DNA from 3 places in the Bradyrhizobium sp. AZCC 1693 genome. Region 2 is predicted to be linked to each of the others. Evidence: predicted binding sites of a transcription regulator. Region 2 holds the regulator's gene; each other region holds the start of a gene.
The links. The regulator LexA, encoded in region 2, represses DNA repair genes until DNA is damaged. The targets are predictions, from matches to a motif close to TGTTCNNNNTGTGTTCNG.

Region 1 (5,510 bases), 470 kb from region 2:
AACCGCCCGCGGGCTCGGATCGCAACGCGTCTACGAGCCGGTTTCAGCGTAATGCGGCTGGTTCTTGCGCCGGCACATAGTCGTAAGCAGGCGTAAACGCCCGTTCTCGCAAGCGAATTTCTTGCAAGCCAATGCGCCGGCCGAGCGGCTCGCGCTAGAACGGGATATCGTCGTCCATGTCGCTGTTGCGGGCGCCGGCCGCGACCGCCCGCCGTGGCGCGGAGCTGGCGGGACCGCTGGAGCCGAAATCGCCGGAATCGTCGGAGCCGAAACTACCGCCACCGCCGCCGCTGCGGCCATCGAGCATGGTCAGGGTCGAGTTGAAGCCCTGCAGCACGACCTCGGTCGAGTATTTCTCGACGCCGCTCTGGTCGGTCCATTTGCGCGTCTGCAGCGCGCCCTCGATGTAAACCTTGGCGCCCTTCTTCAGATACTGCTCGACAATCTTGCAAAGCGGTTCGGAGAAGATCACGACGCGGTGCCACTCGGTCTTTTCCTTGCGCTCGCCGGTGCCCTTGTCGCGCCACGTCTCCGACGTCGCGATGCTCAGATTGGCAATCGGCCGCCCGTCCTGTGTCCGCCGGATTTCAGGATCCTTGCCGAGGTTGCCGACCAGAATCACCTTGTTTACGCTTCCCGCCATCGCCGCTCTCCACTCGATATCGCCGGCAAAAATCACTGGCAAAAATTACCGGTCAGCCCGCTTCATGCCGACCGCCTTGAATTCTTGACCCGTCGCTTGTCCGCCTTCCGCGTCCGTTTCCGGACATTCGAACGACCCTATACACTCGCAGGCTCCGCCGACTTAGCGATCCCTCGGCAAGCCGGCGGTTATCCACATATAGCATCGCCTCGATCAACGTTCCAGCTTTGTTCCCTGCATCAACTGATGTCTGGTCCGATCCTGGCGGTGCAACCCAAGCGCGATTAAAGGGAACTCACGGGAACCGAAAGACTTCCGAAATGGAACCCGAAAGTTCCGCACGATATTGTGAATATGATAGGTAAATCATCAGCTTGGCTAAATAAACTTCGTTTACGCATGTTGCATTCCGGCGACACCATTTCCGGGCGAGTCGCGATATAGAAGTTGTCGAACGGCGCGAATGCTCGCGTCATTTCGAAACGCTTCGGGACCAACGGAAAGCGGAAGAGCTGGAGATAGACCCATGAAAAAGGTTTTCTTGAGTACGGTTGCCCTCATTGCGCTCGCCGCCCCTGCGGCGGCTGCCGACCTCGCGGCGCGTCCTTACACCAAGGCCCCGCCGGCGCCGATCGCGGTCGTGTACGACTGGAGCGGCTTCTACATCGGCGCCAATGGCGGCTGGGGTTCGAGCCGCAAGTGCTGGGACTTCGTGACACCGGCCGGCGCGTTCATCGCGGCCGAGGGGTGCCATGACGCAACTGGCGGTACCGCGGGCGGTCAGATCGGCTATCGCTGGCAAGCCAGCAGCTGGGTGTTCGGTCTCGAAGCGCAGGGCAACTGGGCCGACTTCAGGGGCAGCAATGTGAGCGTGTTCGATCCGACGCTCCGCAATGACTCGCGCATCGATGCGTTCGGCCTGTTCACCGGTCAGGTCGGTTGGGCCGCCAACAACGTTCTGTTCTACATCAAGGGTGGTGCGGCCGTTACGGCGGATCGTTTCCGCCAGTTTGATGTTCCCACCGGTCTGTTGGTTGCCACCACCGGCGACGACACCCGTTGGGGCGCCGTGGTCGGCGCGGGCCTCGAATTCGGCTTCGCCCCGAACTGGTCGGCCGGCGTCGAGTACAATCACCTGTTCATGCAGGACCGCACCCACACCTTCGTCGACACGACTGGTGCCTTCTTCGGCACCGACCGCATCCGCCAGGACGTCGACCTCGTCACCGTTCGCGTGAACTATCGTTGGGGTGGTCCGGTTATCGCGAAGTACTGATCGCTGCGACTGCAAGCGGAATACGGAAAGGCCGGCCTCGCGCCGGCCTTTTTGTTTGGTTGTACCCAGGGATAGTGTTTACCCGCTGCGGTTGCATATTACCTACTTTCGCCGCGGATGTGGTTTTTCGGCGACAGCATTCTGCGAAGACTTCGCGCTATATGCGCAGGCAACCTCAAATTGACTACTCGCGTAGTTGCGTTGGAAATCCCGAAAGAAGGAAAAAGAAGTGAAAAAAGTTCTGTTAACGACGACCGCCCTGATCGCGCTTGGGATCGCCCCCGCGGCCGCCGCGGATCTTGCCGCACGGCCCTACACCAAGGCGCCCGCCGCCGCGATCGCGATCAACAACTGGTCCGGCTTCTACCTCGGCGCGATGGGAGGCTACGCCCAGGAAAATTCCGATGGCATCGGCACGCTGAGCGGCGGCTTCGCCGGCGGCACCGCTGGCTACAACTGGCAGATGGGCAACGTCGTGCTCGGCATCGAAGCGGATGCCGCCTGGGCTGACGTGGGCGCCACCGTGGGCATTGTGGGCCTCGCCTCGGTCAGCGACAAGATTCGCGACATGGGCACCGTTCGTGGCCGCGTCGGCTATGCCTTCGATCAGGTCCTGATCTACGGCACCGGCGGCTACGCCTGGGCCGACAACCGCATGACAGCCACCTTGCTCGGCCTGAGCGCCTCGGACAGCCACTTCCACTCCGGCTGGACCGTCGGCGCTGGTGTCGAGGTCATGTTCGCACCGAAATGGTCGGTCAAGGCCGAGTACCTCTATCGCAGCTTCCAGGGCGAAACCTACAACTTCCCTGGCATCGTCGCGAGCGTTGCGAGCGGAACGCTCAACCTGAACAGCGTTCAGGTCGGCGTCAACTATCACTTCTAAGACTTCCTGCTGAAACTGCCTGCGCCTCCGTTCCGATCAAACCGGAACGGAGGCGTTTTGCTGTGCGGTTCCCGCGGCTGGACCTGCTGACTGCTGCCGCCAAAAATGCGCCAATTCAAACAATCGGTTGATGATTCGTTCGCGGCACTGGAAATTCCTCGTCGTTCTTCCTACGTTCCGAGATCATCGGCGCCTGATCCCGGCCTGCCCGGCAATGCGCGCCCAACGTGGCGCGTCTTCCCACGCGCCTGGAAATGCCGATATGGATGAAGTGCTCAGGGCGAAGCGCCAACCACCCGCCGGCTCCGCATCGCGTGCGATAACCATCCGCGGCGCGCGCGAGCACAATCTCAAGAACGTCGATCTCGAAATTCCGCGCGACAAGCTCGTCGTGTTCACCGGCCTCTCCGGCTCCGGCAAATCCTCGCTCGCCTTCGACACCATCTATGCCGAAGGCCAGCGCCGCTATGTCGAATCGCTCTCGGCTTACGCGCGCCAGTTCCTCGAGATGATGCAGAAGCCTGATGTCGACCAGATCGACGGCCTCTCGCCCGCGATTTCGATAGAGCAGAAGACCACGTCGAAGAATCCGCGCTCCACCGTCGGCACCGTCACCGAGATCTACGACTACATGCGCCTGCTGTGGGCGCGCGTCGGCGTGCCCTATTCGCCCGCCACGGGGCTGCCGATCGAAAGCCAGATCGTGTCGCAGATGGTCGACCGCGTGCTTGATCTGCCCGAAGGCACCCGCCTCTATCTGCTCGCGCCGGTCGTGCGCGGCCGCAAGGGCGAGTACAAGAAGGAGCTCGCCGAATGGCTCAAGAAGGGCTTTCAGCGCGTCAAGATCGACGGCACCTTCTACGAGCTTTCGGAAGCGCCGACGCTCGACAAGAAATTCCCGCACGACATCGACGTGGTGGTCGACCGCATCGTGGTCCGCCCCGACCTCGGCCAGCGCCTCGCCGAAAGCTTTGAGACAGCGCTGAAGCTCGCCGAAGGCCTTGCGGTCATCGAATACGCCGATGCCCCGGCGGGCGCGCCCGCGGCCGAGGACAAGAAGAAAACGGCGAAAATCCACGACAAGAGCGGGCCCGAGCGGATCCTGTTTTCGGAAAAATTCGCCTGCCCGGTTTCCGGCTTCACGATCCCCGAGATCGAGCCGCGGCTGTTCTCGTTCAACAACCCCTATGGCGCCTGCCCTGCCTGCGGCGGCCTCGGCGTCGAGCAGCACATCGACGAGGACCTCGTCATTCCCGACAAGGAGATGACCCTGCGCAAGGGCGCGATCGCGCCGTGGGCGAAATCCTCCTCGCCCTATTACATCCAGACGCTGACCGCGCTCGGCAAATTCTACAAGTTCACGCTCGACACCAAGTGGAAAGACCTGCCGAAGAAGACGCAGGCAGCCCTGCTGCACGGCTCCGGCGACGACGAGATAAAATTCTCCTATGAGGACGGCGTCCGCTCCTACGACACCAAAAAACCCTTCGAGGGCGTCATCACCAATCTCGAGCGCCGCTACCGCGAGACCGAGAGCGAATGGGCGCGCGAGGAACTGGCAAAGTATTTCTCCGACATTCCCTGCGCCGGCTGCAACGGCCATCGGCTGAAACCCGAGGCGCTGTGCGTCAAGATCGGCGGCAAGCATATCGGCGAAATCTCGGAGTTGTCGGTGCTTCGCGCCGGCGAATGGTTCGAGACCGTGCCGAAAGCGCTGAACGCGCAGCAGAACGAGATCGCCACGCGCGTGCTGAAGGAGATCCGCGAGCGGCTCTCGTTCCTGCTCGACGTCGGCCTGAACTATCTCACGCTGTCCCGCGCCTCCGGCACATTGAGCGGCGGCGAGAGCCAGCGCATCCGCCTCGCCTCCCAGATCGGCTCGGGGCTGACCGGCGTGCTCTATGTGCTGGACGAGCCCTCGATCGGCCTGCACCAGCGCGACAACGCGCGACTATTGGAGACGCTGAAGCGGCTGCGCGACCTCGGCAATACCGTGATCGTGGTCGAGCATGACGAGGACGCGATACGTCTGGCGGATTACGTGCTCGACATCGGCCCCGGCGCCGGCATGCATGGCGGCCACATCGTGGCGCAGGGCACGCCCGCCGAGATCATGAAGAACCCGAACTCGCTGACGGGCAAATACCTCACCGGCGAGATGTCGGTGGCGATCCCCGAGCGCAAGCCGCCGAACCACAGGCGAACCATCAAGGTCGTCAACGCCCGCGGCAATAATCTCAAAAACGTCTCGGCGGAGATTCCGTTGGGGCTGTTCACCTGCGTCACCGGCGTGTCCGGCGGCGGCAAGTCGACGCTCTTGATCGACACCCTCTACAAGGCGATCGCCCGCAAGCTGAACAATGCCAGCGAAGGCGCCGCCCCGCACGACCGCATCGAGGGGCTGGAGCATATCGACAAGATCATCGACATCGACCAGTCGCCGATCGGCCGCACCCCGCGCTCCAACCCCGCGACCTATACCGGCGCCTTCACGCCGATCCGAGAATGGTTCGCCGGCCTGCCCGAAGCCAAGGCGCGCGGCTATGAGCCGGGACGGTTCTCCTTCAACGTCAAGGGCGGCCGCTGCGAGGCCTGCCAGGGCGACGGCGTCATCAAGATCGAGATGCACTTCTTGCCCGACGTCTACGTCACCTGCGACACCTGCAAGGGCAAACGCTACAACCGCGAAACGCTGGAAGTCCTGT
Region 2 (5,510 bases):
CTGTTGCCGCCGCTCATCCCGGTGCGGCCGGGCAGCTACGATTTCAGCCGCGACATGTTCTTCGCCGGCATCGGCGCTTCCGGCTTCGTGATGGGCGCGATCAAGGCCGCGGAGCCGCCTGCCACCGGCGGCGGGCTGCGCCTGCGCTATTCGGCGTTCATGCAGGGCCTGCGCGACACCATCGACGCGCGGATCAGGACCGCGCTGGACGGCGACAAGCGCGCGATTGCTACCGCGCTGTTGACCGGGCGGCGCGACGCGATCTCTCAGCCGGTGAACGACGCGATGTTCATCTCAGGTCTGGGCCATGTGCTTTCGATCTCCGGCTATCACATGGCCGTCGTCGCCGGCGTCGTGTTCTTCGCGGTGCGGGCGCTGCTGGCGTTGTTTCCAACGCTCACCGTCGGCTACGCCATCAAGAAATGGTCGGCGGCGGCGGCGCTCGCAGCCGCCGCGTTCTATCTGTTGCTGTCGGGGGCGGAGGTCGCGACGCAGCGCTCCTTCTTCATGACGGCGGTGGTGCTGATCGCGGTCATGGTCGATCGCCGGGCGGTTACGTTTCGCACGCTCGCGGTCGCGGCCCTGATCGTGCTGACGGTCGCGCCGGAAGCGCTGGTGCATCCGAGTTTCCAGATGTCGTTTGCCGCCACGCTGGGCCTGGTGGCGCTGGTGCAGATCGGCATGCCGCGTCTGCTTGCAACCGCAGATCATACCGCAACCGCGCGTGCGGCGCTGTGGGGCGGCCGCGAGCTCACGATGCTGCTGCTGGCCTCGCTGGTGGCGGGGCTCGCAACCATGCCTTACGCGGCCTTTCATTTCCACCGGGTCACGCCCTACGGCGTGCTCGCCAATCTGGCGGCGATGCCGGTGGTTTCAGCCGTGGTGATGCCGGCGGGCCTGCTCGGCCTCGTCGCGATGCCGTTCGGTTTCGATCGCCTGTTCTGGATGATCATGGGCACAGGCATCGACTGGATGATCGCGGTGACGCAATGGGTCGCGGCGTTGCCCGGCGCGGTCGGGCGGGTGCCGGCGTTCGGCATCGGCCCGCTGATTGCCGCCAGTCTCGGCATCATCCTGCTCGGCCTGCTGCGCACGCCGTTGCGCTGGTCGGGCGCCGTACTGGTGCTATCGGCGGCGCTGTGGGCGGCGAGGGTGCCGCAGCCGGATATTCTGATCTCTGCCGACGGCCGCCATGTCGGCGTCCGCGGCCAGGACGGCCAGCTCCATCTGATGCATGCGGCCAAAGGCTCCCGCGATGTCTTCCTGCTGAAGGAGTGGCTGGCGGCGGATGCGGACGCGCGTACGGCGGCCGATGCGTCGCTCACCGCAGGCGTCTCATGCGACGACCTTGGCTGCGTGATGCAATCCGCTGGCGGCCTGGTCGCGCAGGCGCTCAGGCCCGAGGCGCTGTCGGACGATTGCGAGCGCGCGGCGCTCATTGTGACGCTACGGCAGGCACCCGCGTCATGCGCGGCTTCGGTCATCGATGCCGACCGGCTGCGGCGGCAGGGCGCAATGGCGTTGCAACGCAGCCGAGAGGGGTTTGTCGTCGAAGCGGCCAAACCGAGGGGCATTGACCGTCCGTGGTCGCCGGCCGCAGCCGAGGAGCGCGAGGCAGACGCCACCGTTCTTGCGCCGCGTGTTGTGCCGCCTCGCGCGGTCGACGCCACGCCGGCCGAGGCAGACCTTCAGGCGGAGGAGTAGACGACCTTCAGTGCTCGTCGACCGAGGGACTTGAGCGACTGGCTGGTATTTCGAACGCGCCGAGGTGGAATTCCTCCGGCGCGTCGGGAGACGACGGGAGGTTGACCAGCGTGAACGACGCCTCGGGGAATTGCTGCCAGATCGCGAGATCTTCAGCCGTGATGGTGAGCCAGCCGTACCGGAACATGTACCGTCCGGGCTCCGTGACGCGTCCGGCTCTTTGCCATGTGACTTTGTTGACCACCGACCGCCCCGGTGCCGAGTTTCTCAAAAAACCATATCACCGCGATCCGCCGGCCTGAACCGGCGGATCGCATGTGGATCGTATTCTATCCGGTCACGATGGATTCGGCCGGTGGCGCTTCCGTCACCTTCGGCGCACGTTCGCCCTCGGTTACCGGCAATTGCAGCACGGTTGCGCGCTGGCCTTCGCAAAGCTGCGTCACCAGCACATGGCTTCCGTCCGGAAATTCGATCGCGTCATGATGACGGTCGGATACTTCCGGTTCGATCTGGTTGAACTTGCCGACCCGCCAGTCGGTGGTCCGCGTCCAGATCCACCGGTTGTCGTATTTGACGTCTTCGGCGAACGCCAGTTCGGTGCCGGGAAGCATGCAGACCGCTACTGCGGGCTCGCGTTCCGACGCGAAGCCGCGGGTGGACGTACCGCGGAATGTCGTGGTGATCAGCGTCTCGCCGACCTTGGCAGGCCGCGTCGCCACAGCGTGCAGGCTATAGTCACACATCGGATGGCTCCCTCGTTTGAGATAGCGCCCCGTGTCTGGAAGGAGGCACAGGCCTCTATCAGAGCTGACTTGGCGCAGAGCGTTTTCTTGCTTCTGGGCATTTCTGCGACCGGCGCGCTGCGTCTAAATCACAAACGCGCTAACACAGTTTGGTTCCCGGCATGCCGCAAAAAACCCCGGCCGAAGGCCGGGGCTGTTGTCGCGGTCGTGTCTGCAACCCGACGGTTCAATATTTTCGGTACAGCCCGATCAGCTTGCCCTGAATCCGGACCCGGTTCGGCGGCAGGATGCGCACTTCATAGGCGGTGTTGGCGGGCTCCAGCGCAATCGAGGCGCCGCGGCGGCGGAAGCGCTTCAGGGTGGCTTCCTCCTCGTCGATCAGCGCCACCACGATGTCGCCGGTGTCGGCGGTCTCGTTGCGCTGGATCAGCGCCATGTCGCCGTCGAGAATGCCGGCATCCACCATGGAATCGCCGCGCACTTCGAGCGCGTAATGCTCGCCGGAGCCGAGCATATCGGGCGGCACGCTGATGGTGTGGCTGCGGGTCTGCAGCGCCTCGATCGGCGTACCGGCGGCGATCCGGCCCATCACGGGCACGGCGACCGGGCGGTTGCCGTCGTCCTCGGTGGCCGGCGCGCTCACCGTGCGCTTGCCGAGCGTGCCTTCGATGACGCTCGGCGTGAAGCCGCGGCGGCCGTTGCCGGCGGCAGCCAGCTCCGGCAGCTTGATGACTTCGATGGCGCGGGCGCGGTTGGGCAGGCGGCGGATGAAGCCGCGCTCCTCCAGTGCCGTAATGAGACGGTGGATTCCGGATTTCGAGCGCAGGTCGAGCGCGTCCTTCATCTCGTCGAAGGAGGGCGGTACGCCGGCTTCCTTCAACCGTTCATTGATGAAACGCAGAAGTTCATACTGTTTGCGCGTAAGCATCGCGAGCAATCCCCCGGTTGGCGTCGTCTTTCGGTCCCGAATCTCCAGGGTCCATCGCGGGAGTCGTCAAAACTCCCAACCATGGACACTAGCAGTCGAAACAAATCATGAACGGACACTATATGTTCGATATGTGTTCCGCAACCACTTAATTTCAAGTGAACGCATTGCGGCTTCGGCTGAAGACACCCTTAAACGTGCCGTTCAGGGCGTCATTCCGGCAGCCGGAGCAGCTCGCAACGCGAACCCTTTGCCGCAGCCGGCGCGAACGGCGGACGTATCACAAGTGCCCGTGCCGCAGCGAGATTCCCCAATAGCGATGAGTCCTGGTGGTTCACCGGAACCGCGATCAGGGTGCCGTCTTCGCGCGCTTCTAGGCGGGCCCGAAGATAGTCCTCGCGCTGGTCGTTGGCGGCGAGATCGCGCCCCAGTTCGGCGCCTTCGCGCGGATGATGGACGGTGTCGCGGCCCGATAATGCACGAATCAACGGCACCAGAAACAGGAAGCCGCAGACATAGGAGGAGACGGGATTGCCGGGCAGGCCGATCACCCGCATTGCACCCAGCCTGCCATGCATCATCGGCTTGCCCGGCCGCATCGCTATGCGCCAGAACGCCATCGCCGTGCCCTCGGCCTCCAGCGACCGCTTGACCAGGTCATGGTCGCCGACCGAGGCCCCGCCCATGGTGATCAGGATATCTGCTTCAAGCTCGCGGGCGCGGCGGATGCCTTGCGCGGTGGCGGCGACCGTGTCGGCGGCGATCCCGAGATCGAGGACCTCGGCGCCCTCGGCGCGCGCCAGCGCACGGATTCCGTAGCCGTTCGAATAGACGATCTGGCCCGGGCCCGGGGTCGACCCCGGCATCACCAGCTCGTCGCCGGTCGCAAGCACGGCGACCTTTGGGCGGCGGTGCACCGCTAGCTCCGGATAGTTCATGCCGGCGGCGAGCGACAAATCGCGGTCGGCGAGCCGGCGCCCTCGCTTGAGCAAGACGTCGCCTTCACTGAAATCGACGCCGGCGGGCCGGATATGCCGGCCAGAAACGGCGGCGTCCGTGATGGTGATATGATCGCCGTCGACGCCGGTGTCTTCCTGGATGATGACGGCATCGGCGCCATCAGGGATCACGCCGCCGGTGAAGATCCGCACCGCTTCGCCTCGGCCGACCTTGCGCTCGAACGGGCGGCCGGCCGCGACCTCGCCGATCACCTTCAGCCGCGCGCTGAGGTCGGCGGCATCCGCCGCGCGCACCGCATAGCCGTCCATCGCCGACATCGCCTGCGGCGGTTGCGTCCGCCGTGCCGCGACGTCGCGCGCCAGCACGCGATGATAGGCGGCATCGAGCGCCACCATCTCCTCTGGCAACGGTTCGGCGCCGGCAAGGATCGCAGCAAGCGCATCGGCGACAGGCATCAAGGCCACGGGCAGACCTCCTAGAGCGTTTTCCAGCGAGGTGGAAACCGGTTCGCGTCAAGAAAACGCGTCAAATCAAAAACCTGGAGCCCCGTTCCGATTTCCATCGGAACGGAAAAGGCTAGACTTCGAGTGCGGTCACTGCCCTTGCCACGTCATCCGTCGATGTCACGTGGATGGCACAAAGGCCGCGAGCCCGCGCCCCTTCGATATTGGCAGCCGAGTCGTCGAAGAACAGGATTCGCGACGCCGGCACGCCGATCGCTTTTACCACATGATCATAGGCTTCCGCGTCGGGTTTGCGCAAACCGATGCTCGAGGACAGGAATATCTGGCGGAAATGGCTGAGCACGTCGGCATAGGCCTGCGAGAAATGCGCGACATGGGCCGGATTGGTGTTGGAGAAAGCATAGAGCGGCATGCGTTTGGCGGCGCCGGCCAGCAAAGGCGCAATGCCCGGCATCTCGCCGGTGAAGATCGCGTTCCAGCCTTCCAGGAACTGCGCGTCGGTGATGCCGATGCCGAGCGACTGGCGCAGGCTCGCAAAGAACGCGGCGTCATCGATCTGGCCGATCTCGTGATGCTTGAAACTGTCGTTGACGACAAAACGCCCGGCGAGGTCGGCGGGCGCGCAGCCCGCGTGCTGCGCCCAGTTCGCCATTACCTGATCGAAGCTGATGTCGAGCACGACACGGCCGAGGTCGAACAGCAAAACGT
Region 3 (5,510 bases), 5.1 Mb from region 2:
CGCCTGGTCGCGTCGCCCTGAGCCAACCCATGAGTACGCTCGACACCGGCCTGACATTCATCCGCAATGCATCGCAACGCGTCTCCCGGGCCAATGGCTGGATGGGCAACGCGTTCAAGAGCTGGATGCCGACCGGGCTCTACGCCCGCGCGCTGCTGATCATGATCGTACCGATGGTGATGCTGCAGACGGTGGTGGCGTTCGTGTTCATGGAGCGGCACTGGAACACGGTAACGAGGCATTTGTCGGCCGCCGTGGTGCAGGATATCGCGGGCCTGATCGACATCTACAAGACTTACCCACAGGACAAAGACCGCGCGCAGCTCAAGCGCATCGCGCAGGAACGGCTGGGACTGGTGGTCGATTTCCTTCCCCGGGGCGACATGCCTTCACCGGGGCCAAAGCCGTTCTTCTCGCTGCTCGACCAGTCCCTCTCGGGGCAGATCAGCCGCCAGATCAGCCGTCCGTTCTGGGTCGACACCGTCGGCAATTCCAATCTGGTCGAGATCCGCATCCAGCTCGACGATTCCGTGATGCGGGTGTTCGCGCAGCGCAGCAGGGCCTACGCCTCCAATTCGGAGATCTTCATCTTCTGGATGCTCGGCACGTCCTCGATCCTGCTGATCGTCGCGGTATTGTTCCTGCGCAACCAGATCAGGCCAATCCTGCGGCTGGCGGACGCCGCCGAAAGTTTCGGCAAGGGCCGCGAGGAGCCGAATTTCCGCCCGCGCGGCGCGCGTGAGGTGCGGCGCGCGGCGCAGGCATTTTTGGAAATGAAGGCGCGCGTCGAGCGCTCGATCGAGCAGCGCACCGCGATGCTGGCCGGCGTCAGCCACGACCTGCGCACCATCCTGACCCGCTTCAAGCTCGAGCTTGCGCTGATCGGCGACAGTCCCGAGGTCGACGGCATGCGCAAGGACGTCGACGAAATGGCCGGCATGCTGGAGGCCTATCTCTCCTTTGCGCGCGGCGATAGCGGCGAGATCGCGCAGCCGACCGATATGGCGATGGCGCTGGAAGACCTGCGCAGCGACGCCGAGCGCCACGGCCATACCGCGACGGTGACGTTCCACGGCCTGCCGGTCGTGACGGTGAAGCCGGCATCGTTCAAGCGCTGCGTCGCCAACCTCGTCTCCAACGCCGCGCGCCACGCCAGCACGGTTTCGATCACCGGCCACCGCGATCACCGCTATCTGACGGTGACGGTCGACGACGACGGCCCGGGCATTCCCGCCAATATGCGCGAGGAAGTGTTCAAGCCATTCCTGCGGCTCGATGATGCCCGCAACCAGGACGAGGGCGGCACGGGCCTGGGGCTGGCCATCGCCCGCGACATCGCCCGCTCGCATGGCGGCGACATCACGCTTGGCGACAGCCCGATGGGCGGATTGAGGGCGGTGGTAAGGGTGCCGGTATAGAGCGAGAGATTCTGCAGCCTCGTTACTTCCCCTACTTCTTCGGGATCAGCGCCTTCAGCTTTTGCATGTCCTTGATGTTCATCTTCATGCCGCCAGGCATCATGATGTCGCCGGGCTTCTGATCGCTTTTGCAGGCGCCAATCCACTTGGCCTCGATCGTCGAGGTGCTGTCGCGCGGAGCGCCGCCCATGCCACCCTCGGTGTGCGAAGTCGATTTCACGGTGTAGGCGGAATTGAAATCGCCGTTGATCTCGGCCTTTGACGTGATCGTCATGCCGGCGACGCCGCAGACGGAATCGGTGACATAGCCGGTCGCCGTCTTCTGGATGTCCTGCTTCGCGCAGATCTCCTTGGCCACCGGCGACATGGCGGTGCTCATGTCCTTGTCCGTGGTCTCGTCCGTGCATTGCTGCATGGTCATCTCGGGCACTGTCCCGCCGCCCAGCACCTTCATCTCCCACAGTCCGGCCTTGCGCACCGGCAACTCCACGGCGATGGCGCCGCTGACCGGCAACAGGGCAAGCAGACCAACGGCCGAACAAGACACTAGAAGCAGTCGTCGCATGCGTAGGCTCCCGCTGAATTCTTGCACACGATATCGTGCGCGCGCGAAGTGAACACACGCCTCGCGTGGCAAAAACATGTCCAGCCGGAAAATCAGGAAGCGGACGCGCTCAGTAAAGCGTGCGCAGCGGCCGCTCGGCGGCGCCATAGGGCACCCAGCGGCAGGCAAAGGAAACGTAGCCGCCGTAATTGGGCTGCACGCCGAGGAATTTCACCACCTTGCCGTAGCGGGCGCAGTGGTCGACGGCGAGCTGGCGGGCATCGGCCTGCATCGCGAGCGGATAGGCGATGATGCCGCCGGTGTCATTGCCCTTGAATGCCGGCACCGTGTCGATGTCCAACCACTGCGCCTGCGCCGGCGCCCCCGCCAGCATCCCGCCCATGACTATCAGGCACATGGCAATCAGGCACGCGGCCACAATTCTTCGCATCGCAGACTCCATTTCGCTCGGAGCCCACCATAGTGTGCGCCGATGGCCGTGAAAAGAATGGTTGCAGCACGAGGCGGACTTGGCCGTCAGGTGTTGCCGCGCTGCACTTGACCTCGTCAGGGCTTCGCGGCACCGTTCATGCTTGGTTTACCGGCGGATTCCCCATGCGCAACCTGTTCAAATCCTTGAGAGCACTTGGCCCCAGAACTCTTGGCCTCAGAGCGCTTGGCCCCAGAGCACTTGGCCCCAGAGCACTTGGCCCCAGAGCACTTGGCCCCATGACGGCGGCGCTCGCCCTGCTGGCCTTCGGCCATGCCGCCCAGGCCGCCAACCCCTTGGAGCTGAATTTCGGGCTGTTCGGCCCGAAGTATGACGGTCGCGTCGCCGAATGCGAGCGGGCGCTGACGACGATCACGTCGCAGTTCCGGGAGAAGGAAGGCAAGTTCTGGAATTCGGCGCTGACCATCACCGCTTACGGCCGGATCCACGAAACCGCGTTTCGGCCCTGGCAGTCCGACAACATTCCGCGCCGTTATTGCAGCGGTGACGTGATGCTAAGCGACGGCAAGATGCGCACCGTGCACTACTCGATCATCGAGGATGGCGGTTTTGCCGGCTTTGGACAGGGCGTCGAATGGTGCGTGACCGGGCTTGACCGCAACTGGGCGTATAGCCCGGGCTGCCGGGCTGCCCGGCCCTGATTCCCTGATCAGCGCCGATTGGACAGCCCCGCGGCTGGCGCCTGCGATTATCTAATTTTGTTCTTGAAATGTTCTGGCTCCCTGCTAGGCTCCCGGTAATCGAGTAGAGGGGGCGTTCGATGCACCGATCCGTCGTTATTTCGCGGCTTCTGATTTCGCTGGCGCTTGTTGTCGTCTCCGCCGGAGTGGCGTCCGCGCAGGACCGCCGGCAGAACGCCCCGGGCGAGTTCGATTTTTACGTCCTGGCTCTTTCCTGGTCGCCCTCGTTCTGCGAGGCGGCGGCCGAGCGCGGCAATAGCGGGCGCGCGCAGGCCCAGTGCGAACGGCCTTATTCCTTCGTGGTCCACGGCCTGTGGCCGCAATATGAGCGCGGCTTTCCCGAATATTGCCAGCGGCCCTCGCCGCGGCTCGATCGCAACATCATGACCTCGATGCTGGACCTGATGCCGGCGCCCGGCCTGATCTTCAACGAGTGGGACAAGCACGGCACCTGTTCGGGCCTTGGCCCACGGGCCTATTTCGAGAGCATCCGCAAGGCGCGCGCGGCGGTGAAGATCCCCGAGGAATTCCTGCAATTGTCGGAGCAGAAGACCATCGCCCCCGGCGATCTCGAGGCGGCCTTCATCAAGGTCAACCCGGGCCTGAGCAGTGCGGCGATTTCGGTGACCTGCTCCGGCCGACGCCTGAGCGAGGTGCGGGTCTGCCTGAGCAAGGACATGCAATTCCGCGCCTGCGAGGAAACCGACCGCCGCGCCTGCCGCCGCGACGAAGTGGTGATGCCGCCGGTGCGGGGCGGCTGAAGATCCTCTTCCGCCATGCATGCCCCAGGCATGGCGGCCCGTCCCTGCGCAGACTGCCCAGAGTTGTCTGCGTTCCCGGTCATCCACGGCTTTATTGTCGTCTGCAAGGCACGTGGATGGCCGGGACCCTCCACGCCAAAGCGGCGTCAGGCGTGAATATCCCCGCTGCTATGATCGGCGAAGCTCAGTCGTGCCGATCCATTGCGGCCGTGATCGAAAACAAGGGAATCGTTCGAGCCCTTGAAGTTTACAGTGGTCCTGCCGTACTGCTGGGTGACGATAACATCATTCAGCGAATAACCACTGATCGAGAAATCAACGCTGCCGCTGCCGTTGTCGATACGAACGACATCGTTGCCGTCCCCCTTGGCAAAATTGATCGTGGAATTATCACCCGTTACCCAGATGTGATCGTCACCGGCGCCGCCCGTCACGGTCGAAGATCCACCGACCTGGATCACATCGTCGCCAGCGCCACCATCGACGACGGAATAATCATTGGTCCGCACGTGGTCGTCGCCGTCGCCGGCTGAGACAGTTGCATGTGAGTATGTGTGGACACTGTCGTTACCGGTACCGGCGTCGACAACCGCATGGTCATAGGCGTCGATGATATCGCTGCCCGCGCCGCCGCTCAGGTTGGCGTGGTCGTAGGCGTGGAGGCTGTCGTCGCCGGCGCCGCCATCAAGGGTGGAATTGTCGTAGGTCGTGAGTATGTCGTTTCCGTTACCACCCGAAACGTTCGAATACGCGTAGGTGCTGACGATATCGTCGCCCTCACCGCCGGTGGCCGTTGAATGATCGTACGTGCGGATATGATCATTCCCGGCGCCGCCATCCACGGTCGAATGACCATAGGTAAAGACGATATCGTCGCCCTCGCCGGCGACGACGTTGGCCTGGCCATTGGCAATGACCACATCGTCGCCCGCGCCGGCATCGATCGTGGCATTGCTGGCATCAACGTGGATGCTGTCGTCACTGGCTCCGGTGATAATCTCGAACAGATCCATGCCGCCCGACAACCCGTCGCTGGCATCGTCGCCGCGAAGCGCCGCCGACCCGCCGGTGCCAAAGGCATCGAGCTGTGCCTGCAGCTGATCGACGACGGATTGTTCTGCCGACGCCCGCGCCAGCAACATCTTGGCGTGGTACGAGATGCTGACCGTGGTGACCGAGGCATCCGGCGCCGATGACGATGTCCGGCTGTATACGCTTGCCGTGCTGCCCTTGGTGCCTGCATCCGCTGCCCCGGTGCCGGTCTGCGAAATCGACAAAGAGGTGTACGAGTAGGCGGCGGCAATCACACTCATGAGGCACTTCCTTCTTTCCCAGGAGCACTGGAATACCCATACACCCTTAAATAGAACGTTAGCGGATGGGCTGCCTCGTCAACTCGATATGTCATCCGCCGCTCGCGTCTTCGACGATATGGGTTACTTTCCGCGCTCCGATGTCGTAACCCCTCTCCCATGAACTACCGACACGCCTTTCACGCCGGCGGCTTTGCCGATGTCATCAAGCACATCGTGCTGGTCCGCATGTTGACCTATCTGCAGGAAAAGCAGGCTCCGTTTCGCGTCATCGACACCCATG

Region 1: a site for LexA is predicted at 2,968-2,985, ahead of uvrA (excinuclease ABC subunit UvrA). Genes of this name have one in related genera too.
Region 3: a site for LexA is predicted at 3,173-3,190, ahead of V1293_RS30340 (ribonuclease T2). Genes of this name have one in related genera too.

Annotation. Positions count from the first base shown of each region.
Region 1 is NZ_JAZHSD010000001.1:857,170-862,679, reverse strand. It holds gene V1293_RS04285 (single-stranded DNA-binding protein) at 155-643, opposite strand; gene V1293_RS04280 (outer membrane protein) at 1,170-1,919, shown strand; gene V1293_RS04275 (outer membrane protein) at 2,149-2,805, shown strand; gene uvrA (excinuclease ABC subunit UvrA) at 3,068-5,510, shown strand, end outside.
Region 2 is NZ_JAZHSD010000001.1:1,329,524-1,335,033, reverse strand. It holds gene V1293_RS06630 (ComEC/Rec2 family competence protein) at 1-1,704, shown strand, start outside; gene V1293_RS06625 (hypothetical protein) at 1,712-1,891, opposite strand; gene V1293_RS06620 (hypothetical protein) at 2,034-2,450, opposite strand; gene lexA (transcriptional repressor LexA) at 2,677-3,378, opposite strand; gene V1293_RS06610 (molybdopterin molybdotransferase MoeA) at 3,591-4,802, opposite strand; gene V1293_RS06605 (HAD-IA family hydrolase) at 4,915-5,510, opposite strand, start outside.
Region 3 is NZ_JAZHSD010000001.1:6,390,700-6,396,209, reverse strand. It holds gene V1293_RS30365 (response regulator transcription factor) at 1-21, shown strand, start outside; gene V1293_RS30360 (ATP-binding protein) at 30-1,418, shown strand; gene V1293_RS30355 (DUF3617 domain-containing protein) at 1,450-1,983, opposite strand; gene V1293_RS30350 (hypothetical protein) at 2,093-2,413, opposite strand; gene V1293_RS30345 (hypothetical protein) at 2,692-3,114, shown strand; gene V1293_RS30340 (ribonuclease T2) at 3,234-3,914, shown strand; gene V1293_RS30335 (calcium-binding protein) at 4,061-5,227, opposite strand; gene V1293_RS30330 (23S rRNA (adenine(2030)-N(6))-methyltransferase RlmJ) at 5,387-5,510, shown strand, end outside.